2 linked regions of the Azospirillum sp. TSH100 genome follow. The protein of the gene in region 1 interacts with the protein of each later gene in a pairwise test. Links are inferred from orthologs where the notes say so. Each region holds a gene or a part of one and is shown in the gene's direction. Other genes may lie near its edges.

Evidence for each region. Proteins that work in one complex are often made in the same cells at the same time.
Region 2: the proteins of E6C72_RS13115 (region 1) and E6C72_RS01670 interact in binary tests that used the Escherichia coli proteins (3 or more experiments, as listed by UniProt). The link is inferred for Azospirillum sp. TSH100 from one-to-one orthologs.

The regions. Positions count from the first base shown.
Region 1 is NZ_CP039635.1:82,979-88,700, reverse strand. What follows is about bases 2,768-5,558. They hold E6C72_RS13115 (sulfate/molybdate ABC transporter ATP-binding protein), read left to right. Parts: upstream 2,768-3,539; coding sequence 3,540-4,577; downstream 4,578-5,558. Other genes in these bases: cysW (sulfate ABC transporter permease subunit CysW), read left to right, coding at 2,768-3,508. Outside these bases: E6C72_RS13135 (hypothetical protein), read right to left, coding at 1-237; E6C72_RS31770 (hypothetical protein), read right to left, coding at 253-393; E6C72_RS13130 (sulfate ABC transporter substrate-binding protein), read left to right, coding at 718-1,725; sulfate ABC transporter permease subunit CysT, read left to right, coding at 1,729-2,631; more of cysW, read left to right, coding at 2,621-2,767. UniProt on the Escherichia coli protein: Part of the ABC transporter complex CysAWTP involved in sulfate/thiosulfate import. Responsible for energy coupling to the transport system.
Region 2 is NZ_CP039634.1:329,990-337,674, reverse strand. What follows is about bases 2,635-5,610. They hold E6C72_RS01670 (glutamate-5-semialdehyde dehydrogenase), read left to right. Parts: upstream 2,635-3,473; coding sequence 3,474-4,748; downstream 4,749-5,610. Other genes in these bases: rsfS (ribosome silencing factor), read left to right, coding at 5,430-5,610; E6C72_RS01665 (nicotinate-nucleotide adenylyltransferase), read left to right, coding at 4,729-5,433; E6C72_RS01675 (sulfite exporter TauE/SafE family protein), read right to left, coding at 2,635-3,308. In the rest of the region: E6C72_RS01695 (chemotaxis protein CheA), read right to left, coding at 1-1,157; E6C72_RS01690 (response regulator), read right to left, coding at 1,192-1,569; E6C72_RS01685 (STAS domain-containing protein), read right to left, coding at 1,554-1,868; E6C72_RS01680 (RNA pyrophosphohydrolase), read right to left, coding at 2,053-2,544; more of E6C72_RS01675, read right to left, coding at 2,565-2,634; more of rsfS, read left to right, coding at 5,611-5,876; 23S rRNA (pseudouridine(1915)-N(3))-methyltransferase RlmH, read left to right, coding at 5,925-6,383; gpmI (2,3-bisphosphoglycerate-independent phosphoglycerate mutase), read left to right, coding at 6,477-7,685. UniProt on the Escherichia coli protein: Catalyzes the NADPH-dependent reduction of L-glutamate 5-phosphate into L-glutamate 5-semialdehyde and phosphate. The product spontaneously undergoes cyclization to form 1-pyrroline-5-carboxylate.

The DNA.
Region 1 (5,722 bases):
CATCACCACGTTCATGCCGGCATCCTGCAAAGCCGTGCGGTCATCCATGCCGGCGCTGTAAAACTCGCGATCGGCCAGCCCCTGCGCCAGTTCGGACGCTTCGATGAACAGCATCACCAGGGCGCCGTGCCGCTCCGGACCAGTCGCGGCAGGGTCGGCATCGGCAAAACCACGCCTCAGCCGGTCGATGCGGCGTCGGGGATCCTCGGAAACCTCCTGGTCACCATAGACCAGCATCGCCGCCGACCGCCGTCACCAGGTCGGGAAGAACAGCAGCAGCAGGGCCAGAACCGCGAAGATGCCCAGAATGCTCCACATGGCGGGGCGTCCCATGCCACGCGACGTGCCGGCTTTGGGGAGTTCGGTGCCCGGTTTCCAGAAAGGGCCAGCCATTGCGTTCGCTCCTGACAGTGTCGATCTGTCGGTAATCAACAGAGCGAAGCCGGTAAAGTTGCCGGCTCCGATCAGGCTCCCCCCTTCGGCCCAAGCTCGGCGACATACACCTGGTCATAGGGAGCGCCGGCATTCAGAGAACATTTTCCGCTTTACGACCAATGGGTTGATCGGCTTTTGCGAAATTCTCGCGGTAATCGGCGAAAAAACCACTTCCCAAGCGCACCGCCAATGGGCAAACTCTACACAAGAAATAGAAAAGTTGGCGCGGGTATCACGAAAAAAATCCGTGCAATTCAGGAGCCACCGAAGGAGACCCCTGACATGTCGCTTCGTCGCCTGACCCTTCTCGCCGCCGGCCTGACGCTGGCCTGGCTGGGCGTGGCCGCCGCCGATTCCAAGGACGCGCTGTTGAACGTGTCCTACGACCCCACCCGGGAATTCTATGTTGAGTTCAACAAGGCGTTTGCCAAGAAGTGGGAATCCGAAACCGGCCGTGCCCTGACTGTGCGCCAGTCGCACGGCGGCTCCGGCAAGCAGGCGCGATCGGTGATCGACGGGCTGGATGCCGACATCGTGACCCTGGCGCTGGGCTATGACATCGACGCCATTGCCGATGCCGGCCTACTGCCGAAGGACTGGCAGGGCCGCCTGCCGAACAACAGCTCGCCCTACACCTCCACCATCGTGTTTCTGGTGAAGAAGGGCAATCCGAAGGGGATCAAGGACTGGAACGATCTGGTGAAGCCGGGCGTTGAGGTCATCACCCCGAACCCGAAGACCTCGGGCGGCGCCCGCTGGAACTATCTGGCCGCCTGGGCCTATGCCCAGCAGGCCAACGGCGGCGACGAGACCAAGGCCAAGGAATTCGTGTCGCAGCTGTTGAAGAACGTCCCGGTTCTCGACAGCGGCGCCCGCGGCGCCACCGTGACCTTCACCCAGCGCGGGATCGGCGACGTCCTGCTGGCCTGGGAGAACGAGGCCTACCTGTCGCTGCAGGAATTCGGCGCCGACAAGTTCGAGATCGTGACGCCCAGCCTGTCGATCCTGGCCGAACCGCCGGTCGCCGTCGTCGACAAGGTCGTCGACCGCAAGGGAACCCGCAAGGTGGCGGAGGCTTATCTCCAGTTCCTCTACACCCGCGAAGGACAGGAGATCGCCGCCAAGAACTTCTACCGCCCGCGCAATCCGGAACTGGCGAGCCAGTATGCGGGACGCTTCGCCGATGTTAAGCTGGTCACCATCGACCAATTCGGGGGCTGGCGTGCCGCACAGGAGAAGCACTTCTCGGACGGTGGTGTCTTCGACCAGATCTTCCAGAAGGGGCGTTGACCCATGGTCGCCGCTGCCGACAGCGACAGCGCTCTGGCAGGAAAGGGGGGCGCGGTGACGGTCCGCGCCTCCGTTCCCCTCTTCCGGAAGCCCAGCGTCCTCCCCGGCTTCGGGCTGACGCTGGGCTTCACGCTCAGCTATCTCGGCTGCATCGTGCTGATCCCGCTGGCGGCCCTGATCGTCAGGTCCAGCGGCCTCGGCTGGAGCGGTTTCTGGTCGGCGGTGACGACGCCCCGGGTGCTCGCCGCCTTCGAGGTCAGCTTCGGGCTGTCCTTCGCCGCCGCGCTGACCAACGCGCTGTTCGGCTTCCTGGTCGCTTGGGTGCTGGTCCGCTACGACTTTCCCGGCAAGCGGCTGGTCGATGCGCTGGTCGATCTGCCCTTCGCCCTGCCCACCGCGGTGGCCGGCATCGCGCTCAGCGCGCTCTATGCACCCAACGGCTGGCTCGGCAAGCCGCTGGGCGAGCTGTTCGGCATAAAGGTCGCCTTCACGCCGCTCGGCATCGCCATCGCGCTGACCTTCATCGGCCTCCCCTTCGTCGTCCGCACCGTGCAGCCGATTCTTCAGGATCTGCCGCGCGAGGAGGAGGAGGCCGCTGCATCGCTGGGCGCCTCGCGTCTCCAGACCTTCGGCAGCGTCATCCTGCCGGCGATCCTGCCGGCCTTGGTCACCGGCTTTGCCCTGTCCTTCGCCCGCGGCGTCGGCGAATACGGCTCTGTCATCTTCATCGCCGGCAACATGCCCGGCCTGACGGAGATCCTGCCGCTGCTGATCGTCATCAAGCTGGAACAGTACGACTATGCCGGCGCTGCCGCGGTCGGCACGGCCATGCTGGCGGTGTCCTTCGTCATGCTCCTCATCCTCAACCTCCTTCAGCAGTGGATGAGGTCGCGCCATGCCCGCTGATACCAGCTTGACCGCCTCGGCCTCCGTCGCGGTTGCGCCGACCCGGTCGGCCCTGACCGAACCGGCCTGGGTGCGCATCCTCCTGATCGGTGGAGCCCTGCTGTTCCTGGCGCTGTTCCTGCTTCTCCCCCTGGTGGCGGTGTTCGCCGAGGCGCTGCGCCGCGGCTTCGGCGCCTATTGGGCGGCGCTGACCGAACCCGACGCGGTGGCCGCGATCGAGCTGACGCTGATCGTCGCCGCCATTTCGGTGCCGGCCAACCTGCTGTTCGGCGTCGCCGCCTCCTGGTGCGTCGCCAAGTTCGATTTCCGCGGCAAGAACCTGCTCATCACGCTGATCGACCTGCCGTTCTCGGTGTCGCCGGTGATCTCCGGCCTGATCTACGTGCTGCTGTTCGGCATGAACGGATTGTTCGGCACATACCTGCGCGACATGGGCGTGCAGATCATCTTCGCGGTGCCGGGTCTGGTGCTCGCCACCATCTTCGTCACCTTTCCCTTCGTGGCGCGCGAGCTGATCCCGCTGATGCAGGAACAGGGCTCCGACGAGGAGGAGGCGGCGTTGGTGCTGGGCGCGTCCGGCTGGCAGACCTTCTGGCGGGTCACCATTCCCAACATCAAATGGGGCCTGCTCTACGGCGTGCTGCTGTGCAATGCCCGCGCGATGGGCGAGTTCGGCGCCGTGTCGGTCGTCTCCGGCCATATCCGGGGCGAGACCAACACGATGCCGCTGCATGTCGAGATTCTCTACAACGAATACAATTTCGTCGCCGCCTTCGCGGTCGCCTCGCTCCTGGCCATGCTGGCCCTGGTCACGCTGGTCGTGAAGACCGCGCTGGAGTGGCGCTTCGGGGACGAGCTGGCGGCGTCCCGGCACTGATCGCCGGGCTCTGGAGAGGAAAACGGGACCAATGGCGATCCAGGTTTCAGGCATCACCAAGCGCTTCAACGATTTCACCGCCCTCGATTCCGTCGATCTGGAGGTGAAGTCGGGGGAGCTTCTGGCCCTGCTCGGCCCCTCCGGCTCGGGCAAGACCACGCTGCTGCGAATTATGGCCGGGCTGGAAAGCCCCGATGGCGGCGGCCTGCTGTTGAATGGGGAGGAGGCGCTGGGGCTGAAGCCGCGCGACCGGCAGGTCGGCTTCGTCTTCCAGCATTACGCCCTGTTCCGCCACATGACGGTGTTCGACAACGTCGCCTTCGGCCTGAAGGTTCGGCCGCGCGGCGAGCGTCCCGGCGCCGCTGAGATCAAGCGGCGGGTGACCGAGCTGCTCGAACTGGTGCAGCTCTCGCCCTTCGCCGGCCGCTATCCGGCGCAGTTGTCGGGCGGCCAGAGGCAGCGCGTGGCGCTGGCCCGCGCCCTGGCGATCGAGCCGAAGGTGCTTCTGCTAGACGAGCCCTTCGGCGCGCTCGACGCCAAGGTCCGCAAGGAGCTGCGGCGCTGGCTGCGCAAGCTGCATGACGACATCCACATCACCTCGGTCTTCGTCACCCACGACCAGGAGGAGGCGCTGGAACTGGCCGACCGCGTCGTGGTGATGAACCAGGGGCGGATCGAGCAGATCGGCACCCCGGCTGAGGTCTACGACCATCCGGCCTCCGCCTTCGTCTATGAATTCCTAGGTCAGGTGAACCGTTTCGACTGCACGGTGGAGGGGGGCATCGCCCGCGTCGGCGACGGCGCCCTGGCGATCCCGACCCAGGGCGGCGTGCAGGGGCCGGCGGTCGCCTATGTCAGGCCGCACGACCTCGGCGTGACCCCGGCCTCGGCCGGTCCGGCACGCATCTCCGGCATCCATGTCGTCGGGCCGGACGCTCGGATCGACATCGACCTCGCCGGCCTGACCCTGGAGGCCGAGATGGATCGCGAACGCCTCGCCACGCTCGGCATCGCCGCCGGTGACCGCTGCGCCATTCACATCGACCGGGCGCGGGTGTTCGCCCGCTGATCCTCGTCAGTTTGACGATTGCTGGTCAGCGAGCGTCCGGTAGTTGCCGTCGCGGTGGGCCTTCAGGCTGAGGTCCACCGCCGCGGCCTCGACCCCGGCGCTGCGCAGGACAAGGCCGGCCAGTTGCAGGCTGGCCTCCATGGTTTCCGGCACTATGGCGCTGGCGCCGGCACTCGCCAGGGCGGCGCTTTGCCCCAGATCATGGGCTCGGGCGATGATCGGCAGCGTCGGCGCCGTCGCATGGATCGCCTCGACGGCCCTGTGGGCGGCGTCCGGCCGGTTCAGCGTGATGACGGCGGCCCGCGCCCGTTCGATCCCGGCGGCACGCAGCACCGTGCCCTGGCTGGCGTCGCCGTAATAGACCGGAAGCCCGTCATGGCGGGCCGCGGCGATGCGCCGTGGCTCCAAATCCAGGGCCACATAGGCGATGTTGTGCTCGGTCAGCAGCTTGGCGACTGCCTTGCCGACACGGCCATAGCCGCAGATCAGCACATGGCTCTTCAAATCGCTTGTCTCGATGCCGAAGGCCTCGGCGCCCATCCGCGCTTCGATCAGTTGCGCAGTACGTTGCGCGAGCGCGCCGATGGCCGGCGTCACCGCCATGCTGAGCGCCACCGACGAGGACAGCAGCAGGCCGGTGTGGCCGTCCAGCACCGACAGCCCGACCGCCTTGCCGATCAGGACGAAGGCGAACTCGCCGCCCTGAGACAGCAGCAGTCCGATGCGTAGCGAGGTCGCAAACCCCAATCCTGACAGCCGGCAGAGCAGGAACAGCAACAGGCTTTTGCCGACCAGAAGCGCAGCTGTCAGTGCCGCGATGGTCCGGGCTTCCGCCGCCATTGCTGGCAGGTCGAGCGACATACCGACCGTCATGAAGAACAGGCCGAGCAGCAGGCCGCGGAAAGGCTCGATGTCGGCCTCTACCTGATGGCGATAGGCGGTATCGGCCAGTAGCATGCCGGCCAGAAAGGCACCCAGCGCCATCGACATGCCAGCCTCGGCCGTCAGCCAGCCGACAGCCAGGACGACGAACAGGTTGGTGGCGGTGAACAGCTCGGGATTGCCGGCGGACGCGATGAAGCGGTAAGCCGGCCGCACGACGAAGCGGCCGAGCAGCATGATGCCCAGGATCGCCGCCACCGCCT
Region 2 (7,685 bases), on another replicon or contig:
AGCCCCTCCAGCAGTTCCTGGAACTGGCCCGGCGGCAGGTCGCGCAGATGTTCCGCGATCATCGCCTGGGTGATGACCATCTCACCAACCATGTTGACCAGCCGGTCGATCTTGTCGAGATCGACGCGGATGGTGTGGGTGGTCGGTCCGGAATGGTCGCCCCCGCCCGTGCCGCCATTGGTCCGCTTGGCGCCGTCACCTGGCTTCGCCGAGCCTGACGTGGTGGCGGCCGGGGTGGTGGGTGCGGGTGGTGGAGCGGTGGCGGCCGGTTCCGCCGGCGGGATGATGGCGGGCGGGATGATCGCCGGTGGGGGGGCTTCGGCACTGATGCGGATGTCGCAGTCGTCGGCGACGAATTCGAACACGTCGTCGATCTGGGCGCGGTCGACCTGCGGGTCGGCCAGCAGCGTCACCGTCCAGGACAGGTGCAGCAGTTCGGCGTCGAGGTCGCGCAGCGACGGCAGCTTGTCGAGATGGCAGACGACCTCCGCCTCGCCCAGCCGGCGCAGCGCGCGCAGCATGTAGGTCGGCTCGTTGCCGGACAGCAGCAGTTCCGCCTTCGGACGGAAGACGATGGTCCAGCGCACCTTGCCCGCGGGGACCGGGCCGGCGGGGGCGGGTGTCGGCTGGTCGTCGCGCGCGGCCTGGATCGCGGCCAGCGCGTCGCCGAAGATGCCGGCCTCGTCATCCTCATCGTCGGGGTAGAGCGTGGCGGCGGGCGAGACGACCGGAGATGGGGCGGCTGGGACCGCGTCAATCGCCGGCTCACCGGCCTTGGCGAGAAAGCGGCGCAGGGAAGCGACGGACTCGTCGGTTGTGCCGGCCGGAGCATCGCTTTCGTCGGCGGCGTGCGCCAGCAGGCGGGCCAGCACGTCGTTGGCGCGGATCAGCGTGTCGACCAGTTCGGTGGTGACCGGGATTTCGGCGTTGCGCACGCCGTCCATCACCGTTTCGAACTCGTGCGCGAAGGCGACGAGGTCGTTGAAGCCGAAGGCGCCGCCGCCGCCCTTGATCGAATGGACGGCGCGGAAGATCGCGTTGACCTCGTCCATGTCGATTTCGCCGGGGGCGAGGCGCAGCAGCCCGGTCTCGGCGACGGCCAGGAGTTCGGCGCTCTCGTCGAAGTAGGTCTGCTTGAAGCGGCTGAGATCGTCCACGGCTGTCGCCCTCCTTAACCCTGACGGCTTGCGGTCAGCCGCAGACCTTCTGCACCACCGACACCAGCTTGTCGGGGTTGAAGGGCTTCACGATCCAGCCGGTGGCGCCGGCGGCGCGGCCCTCGGCCTTCTTGCTCTCGTCCGCCTCGGTGGTCAGCATCAGGATCGGCAGGGTGCGGTGGGCTGGAATGGCGCGCAGCCTGCGGATCAGGGTCAGCCCGTCCATCACCGGCATGTTCAGGTCGGTGATGACCAGATCCACCTTGGTGACGGCGATGGCGCTCATCGCCTGCTGGCCGTCGGCGGCCTCCACCACGTCATAGCCGGCGCCGCGCAGGGTGAAGGACACCATGTCGCGCATGGTGCGCGAGTCATCCACCGTCATCACTTTCTTCTTCACGCTCGGCTCCATTGCTTCAGCCAGGCGGCGAGTCCCAGATCCTCGCACGCTTCGGACAGGACTACGGACGGGGCGGCGACGGCAAAGGCGGCCCCGCGGTCGGCCGCATCGCGGGCGGCGACGACCAGCGCCTGGATGCAGGCTGCACTGATGCGCTCCACCGCCTCCGCCTGGACGGTGACGTCGACCGACGCCTTGAAGGCGGCGCGCAGGCTGTCCAGCAGAGGTTGCGCCATGGGCAAATCGAGGTCGCTCGGCAGGCCCAGACGGAGCCGGCCGTCATCCTCCTCCGTCCATTTGATCAGCGACACGCCACCCCTCCGTCTACGGCAGGCACATTCTTGCGCATTGCGGTTGCAGCAGCGACGTTGCCAGATTGCGTCTCAAGGATTCGTTAAGCCGCAAGCTTCGGACGGAGAAGGGGCGGCCGTAAGTTGGGGATAACCGCAATCAAAAATGGGACATGGCGGAATGGCCGGTGCCCGGCAGGAGCGGTCAGCCCTTCGACGGCGCGATCAGCGGGCGGAATTCGGCCAGGACGGATTCATAGACCGGACGCTTGAAGGCGACGATCAGGCCCGGCAGCTCCTCGGCGTCGATCCATTTCCAGGCATCGAATTCCGGATGCTCGGTGTCGAGCCGGATGTCGGATTCGGTGCCGGTGAAGCGGGCCAGCATCCACATCTGCTCCTGTCCGCGCCAGCGGCCTTTCCACACCTTGCCCAGCAAATCGTCGGGCAGGTCGTAGCGGTGGGGGGCGGCGGTCATGGCGATGAACTCCGCCTTCGCCGTGCCGATTTCCTCCCCCAACTCGCGGAAGGCGGCGCTGCGGGCATCCTCGCCCTCGTCGATGCCGCCTTGGGGCATCTGCCAGTCGGCTTCCGACCCGCAGCGCTTGGCGACGAACACCTCGCCGCGGTCGTTCAGCAGCATGATCCCGACGCAGGGGCGGTAGGGCAGGGTGTTGCGGTCGATGAGGGCGGACATGCCGGGGGCTCCGTTGGGAATCAGGCTTTCGTGACGAAGAAATAGACGGTCATGCCGGCCCCCACCAGGATCACCAGCTTGCGCAGGACCGGCGGCGGGATGTGGCGGGCGACCGAGGCGCCGGCATAGCCGCCGGCCATGGCCGCGACCAGCATGATCAGCGCTTCTGTCCAGTAGACCGCCCCGCCGGCGACGAAGGCCGCCACCGCCACCGCGTTCAGGCAGCCGGAGACCAGCGACTTCAGACCGTTCATCGCATGCAGGTCGGTCAGGCCGAAGACGCCCAGCGTCGCCAGGATCAGGATGCCGATGCCGCCGCCGAAATAGCCGCCATAGACCGCGATCAGGAACTGCACGGCCAGCACGGTCCCGTGGCCGATGGTGAAGTTGCGGCGGATCCAGGCCGACGCCGTCGGGCCGACGGCGAACAGCAGCGTCGCGAACAGCAGCAGCCAGGGAACGATGACCTCGAAGGTCCGCTGCGGCGTCCACAGCAGCAGAAGCGCGCCCAGCAGCCCACCGACGAGGCTGATGCCGAGGAAGGAGGGCAGGTGGATGTCGCGGATGCGGCCGAGTTCCCGCCGGTAGCCGTAGGCGCTTGCCAGCGCACCCGGCGACACCGCGACGGTGCTGGTGGCGTTGGCGTTCAGCGGCGGCACGCCGGCCAGGATCAGGGCGGGGAAGGTCAGAAAGCTGCCGCCCCCGGCCACGGCGTTCAGCACACCGGCAAAGAAGGCGGAGACGATCAGCAGCAGCGTCAGCATGTCACCCTACCCGAAACCTGTCCCGGCATTGCGGGGGCGCGTTGCGTTTTGCACACGCCCGCCCATACCGCAACGCCGAAGTCCCACAACCGCGCGGCTTTCGCAACCCCGAACAATTCGTTAAGGTCGTCGTCCCTTCAACGGATAGAGTGTCCGGAGACCTCCATGTCCGCCCTGCTCGACACCACCGACGCCCTGCACGACCAGATGATCGCCCTCGGCCGCGCCGCCCGCGCCGCCGCGGCCGCGCTGGCGACCGTGCCAGGACCGTCGAAGGACCGGGCGCTGAGGGCGGCGGCGGCGGCCATCCGCGCCCGTGCCGCCGAGATCAAGGCTGCCAACGCCGAGGACATGGCGAATGCCCGCGACCTGTCCGGCCCCATGCGCGAACGGCTGATGCTGGACGATAAGCGCATCGAGGCGATGGCCAAGGGCCTGGAGGACATCGCCGACTTCCCCGATCCCATCGGCGGCGTTCTGGCGGATTGGACGCGGCCCAACGGTCTGCGCATCCAGCGCGTCCGCGTGCCGCTGGGCGTCGTCGGCATCATCTATGAAAGCCGGCCCAACGTGACGGCGGACGCCGGCGGCATCTGCCTGAAGTCGGGCAACGCCGCCATCCTGCGCGGCGGGTCGGAGAGCATCCGCTCGTCCCGCGCCATCGCCGCCTGTCTGGCCCAGGGCCTGCGTGAGGCCGGCCTGCCGGAGGCGGCGATCCAGCTGGTGCCGACCACCGACCGCGCCGCCGTCGGCCACATGCTGACGATGCGCGAGTACATCGACGTCATCATCCCGCGCGGCGGCAAGTCGCTGATCCAGCGCATCGCCGACGAGAGCCGGGTGCCGGTCATCAAGCATCTGGACGGCAACTGCCACGTCTATGTCGATGCCGCCGCCGACCTGGAGACGGCGCGCAAGGTGGTGCTGAACGCCAAGATGCGCCGCACCTCGATCTGCGGCGCCGCCGAGACGCTGCTGGTCGACCGCGCCATTGCCGACAAGGCGTTGCCGCTTCTGGTGAAGGATTTGCTGGAGGCCGGCTGCGCCGTGCGCGGCGACGCGGCGGCCCGGGCGGTCGATCCGCGCGTGACGGCGGTGGCGCCGGAGGATTGGGACACCGAGTATCTCGATGCCATCATCGCCTGCGGCGTGGTGGACGGGGTGGATGCGGCAATCGACCACATCAATACCCACAGCTCCCATCACACCGAATCGATCCTGACCGAGGATCCGGCGGTGGCGGAGCGCTTCCTGTCGCGGGTGGACAGCGGCATCGTGCTGTGGAACGCCTCGACCCAGTTCGCCGACGGCGGCGAGTTCGGCATGGGGGCGGAGATCGGCATCTCCACCGACAAATTCCACGCCCGCGGCCCGGTGGGGGCCGAGCAGCTGACCAGCTACAAGTATGTCGTGCGTGGCGATGGCCAGACGCGGCCTTAAGGAAGAAGCCCTCTTCCGCCCTGCCGGAACCCTCTCCCCCCCGGGGGGAGAGGGGAAGAGTGCCGGGACGGATCGCGCTCCCCACCTCTATTCCGGTCCGCTCTATGCCGGGCTCACCGTCGGCATTCTCGGCGGGTCGTTCAATCCGGCCCATGCCGGGCACCGGCACATCAGCCTGTTCGCGTTGAAGACGCTCGGCCTCGACCGCGTCTGGTGGATGGTCAGCCCGCAGAACCCGCTGAAGTCGACCTCCGGCATGGCCGCGCTGCCCGAGCGGCTGGCGGAGGCGCGGGCCGTCGCCGCCCATCCCCGCATCGAGGTGACGGCGATCGAGACGGCGCTCGGCACCCGCTTCACCGCCGATACGCTGGCCAAGCTGCAGCGCCGCTTCCCCAAAACCCGCTTCGTCTGGCTGATGGGGGCGGACAATCTGCGGCAAATTCCGCGCTGGAAGCACTGGACTCGAATCTTCGACTCGGTGGCCGTTGCGGTTTTCGCCCGCCCCACCTATTCTCTTGGAGCGTTGAGCGGCAAGGCTGCCCAGCGTTACATCCGTCGGCGGGTGTCGGTGTCTGGGGTAAAAGGGCTGGCGCGCCGCAGGCGGCCGGCCTGGGCGTTCTTACGCAACCCCTTGCACCCGGCCTCGGCGACGGCGATCCGGCAGGCACGGGCCGCCGGGTCGTGAAACCGTTGCAAGAGGTTGGAGCCATCACCACGCACACCGAAACGGCCGCGACCGCTCCGCGGCCAGCCGCCGTTCCCCAGATCCTGGAACCGCAGGACCTGAAGGCGCTCATCCAGGCGTCGCTCGACGCCGACCAGGCGGATGACGTGACCGTCATCGATCTCGCCGGGAAAACCACCTTCGCCGATTACATGATCGTGGCGTCGGGCCGCAACACGCGGCACATCGCCGCCATGGCCATGAAGCTGGCCGAAAAGCTGAAGCAGGCCGGCGTCCGCGGCGTCGAGATGGAAGGCATGACCCAGTGCGACTGGGTGCTGGTCGATGCCGGCGACGTGATCGTCCACCTGTTCAAGCCGGAAGTCCGGACCTTCTACAACATCGAGAAGATGTGGGGTCTGGAGCTGCCGACGCCGTCGGGCACGGCGCGGCTGAGCGCCTGACGGGCCGAGGACGGAAACGAGAGCGGAAACGGGGCGGAGGGCCGCATCATGCGTCTGTGGCTCGCCGCCGTTGGGCGGTCGCGGGGCGGACCGACCCGCGACCTGTTCGACGAGTATGTCGGACGGCTCAGCTGGCCCTTCACGCTGAAGGAGGTCGAGGTGAAGAAACGCCTCTCCTCCGACGAATTGAAACGGCAGGAGGCGGAGCTGTTGCTCGCCGCCGTGCCGGCCGGCGCCATCGTCGTGGCGCTGGACGAACGCGGCAAGGCGCTGCCCAGCGAGGCCTTCGCCGCCAAGATTGGCGACTGGCGCGACCGTGGCGCCGGTGACCTCGCCTTCCTGATCGGCGGGGCCGACGGGCATGGCGACGCGGTGCGGGCGCGGGCCGACTTCCTGCTCGCCTTCGGGCCGATGACCTGGCCCCACATGCTGGTGCGCGGCATGCTTGCGGAGCAACTCTATCGCGCCCAACAAATTCTTGCCGGCCACCCCTATCACAGGTCCTGATTCCAAGCGTCGAACAAACCCGGCGCGCGGAAAAGCGCCGGAGCTGAAAACACGAAACTCCGAGACCACAACCTTTCGAGAAAGGTAAGCGCGATGACCGAGACCAACCGACCCCGCCCTGTCGTCCTCTGTATCCTGGACGGCTGGGGCTATCGCGAGGAGCGGTCCGACAACGCGATTGCGCTGGGCGAGACCCCGAACTGGGATCGCCTGTGGTCGGCCGAACCGACGGCTTTCCTCGACGCCAGCGAGGAGGAGGTCGGCCTGCCGAAGGGCCAGATGGGCAATTCCGAGGTCGGCCACATGAATCTCGGCGCCGGCCGGGTCGTCATGCAGGACCTCGTGATGATCGACCACGCCATCGTCGAGGGCGAGCTTGAGCGCAACGCCGCGCTGAACGATCTGGTCAAGGCGATGCACAAGACCGGCGGGCGCGTCCATCTGATGGGGCTGCTGTCGCCCGGCGGTGTCCACTCGCACCAGGACCACATCGCGGCCCTTGCCGGCGTGCTGTCGCGCGAGGGCGTGCCGGTGGCGGTCCATGCCTTCACCGACGGACGCGACGTGCCGCCGCAGAGCGCCAAGGACCAGGTCGCCGAGTTCATGGCCGACGTGTTCGAGCTGCCGGGTGTCGAGGTCGCCACCGTCATCGGCCGCTATTACGCCATGGATCGCGACAAGCGCTGGGACCGTGTCGCCAAGGCCTATGCCGCGATGACCAAGGCGGAGGGCGAGCGCGCCGCCGACCCGATCCAGGCGATCGAGCAGAGCTATGCCGCCGACAAGCATGACGAGTTCATCCTGCCGACGGTGATCGGCGACTATGCCGGCATGAAGGACGGCGACGCCATCCTGATGGCGAATTTCCGCGCCGACCGCGCCCGCGAGATCCTGGCCGCCTATGTCGAGCCGGCTTTCGACGGCTTCCCTGTCGATGGGGCGCCGAAGCTGGCCGCCGTGGTCGGCATGGTCGAATATTCGTCGGCGCTGGCGAAGCTGATGACCACCATCTTTCCGCCGAAATCCCTGACCAAGGTGCTTGGCGAGGTGGTTTCCGAGGCCGGAATGAAGCAGCTGCGCATTGCCGAGACGGAGAAGTATCCGCACGTGACCTTCTTCTTCAACGGCGGCGAGGAGCGGGTCTATGAGGGCGAGGACCGCATCCTGGTGCCGTCGCCGAAGGTCGCCACCTACGACCTCCAGCCGGAGATGTCGGCTTCGGAGGTGACCGACAAGCTGGTCGGCGCCATCGATTCCGGCAAGTACGACTTGATCGTCGTCAACTTCGCCAATCCCGACATG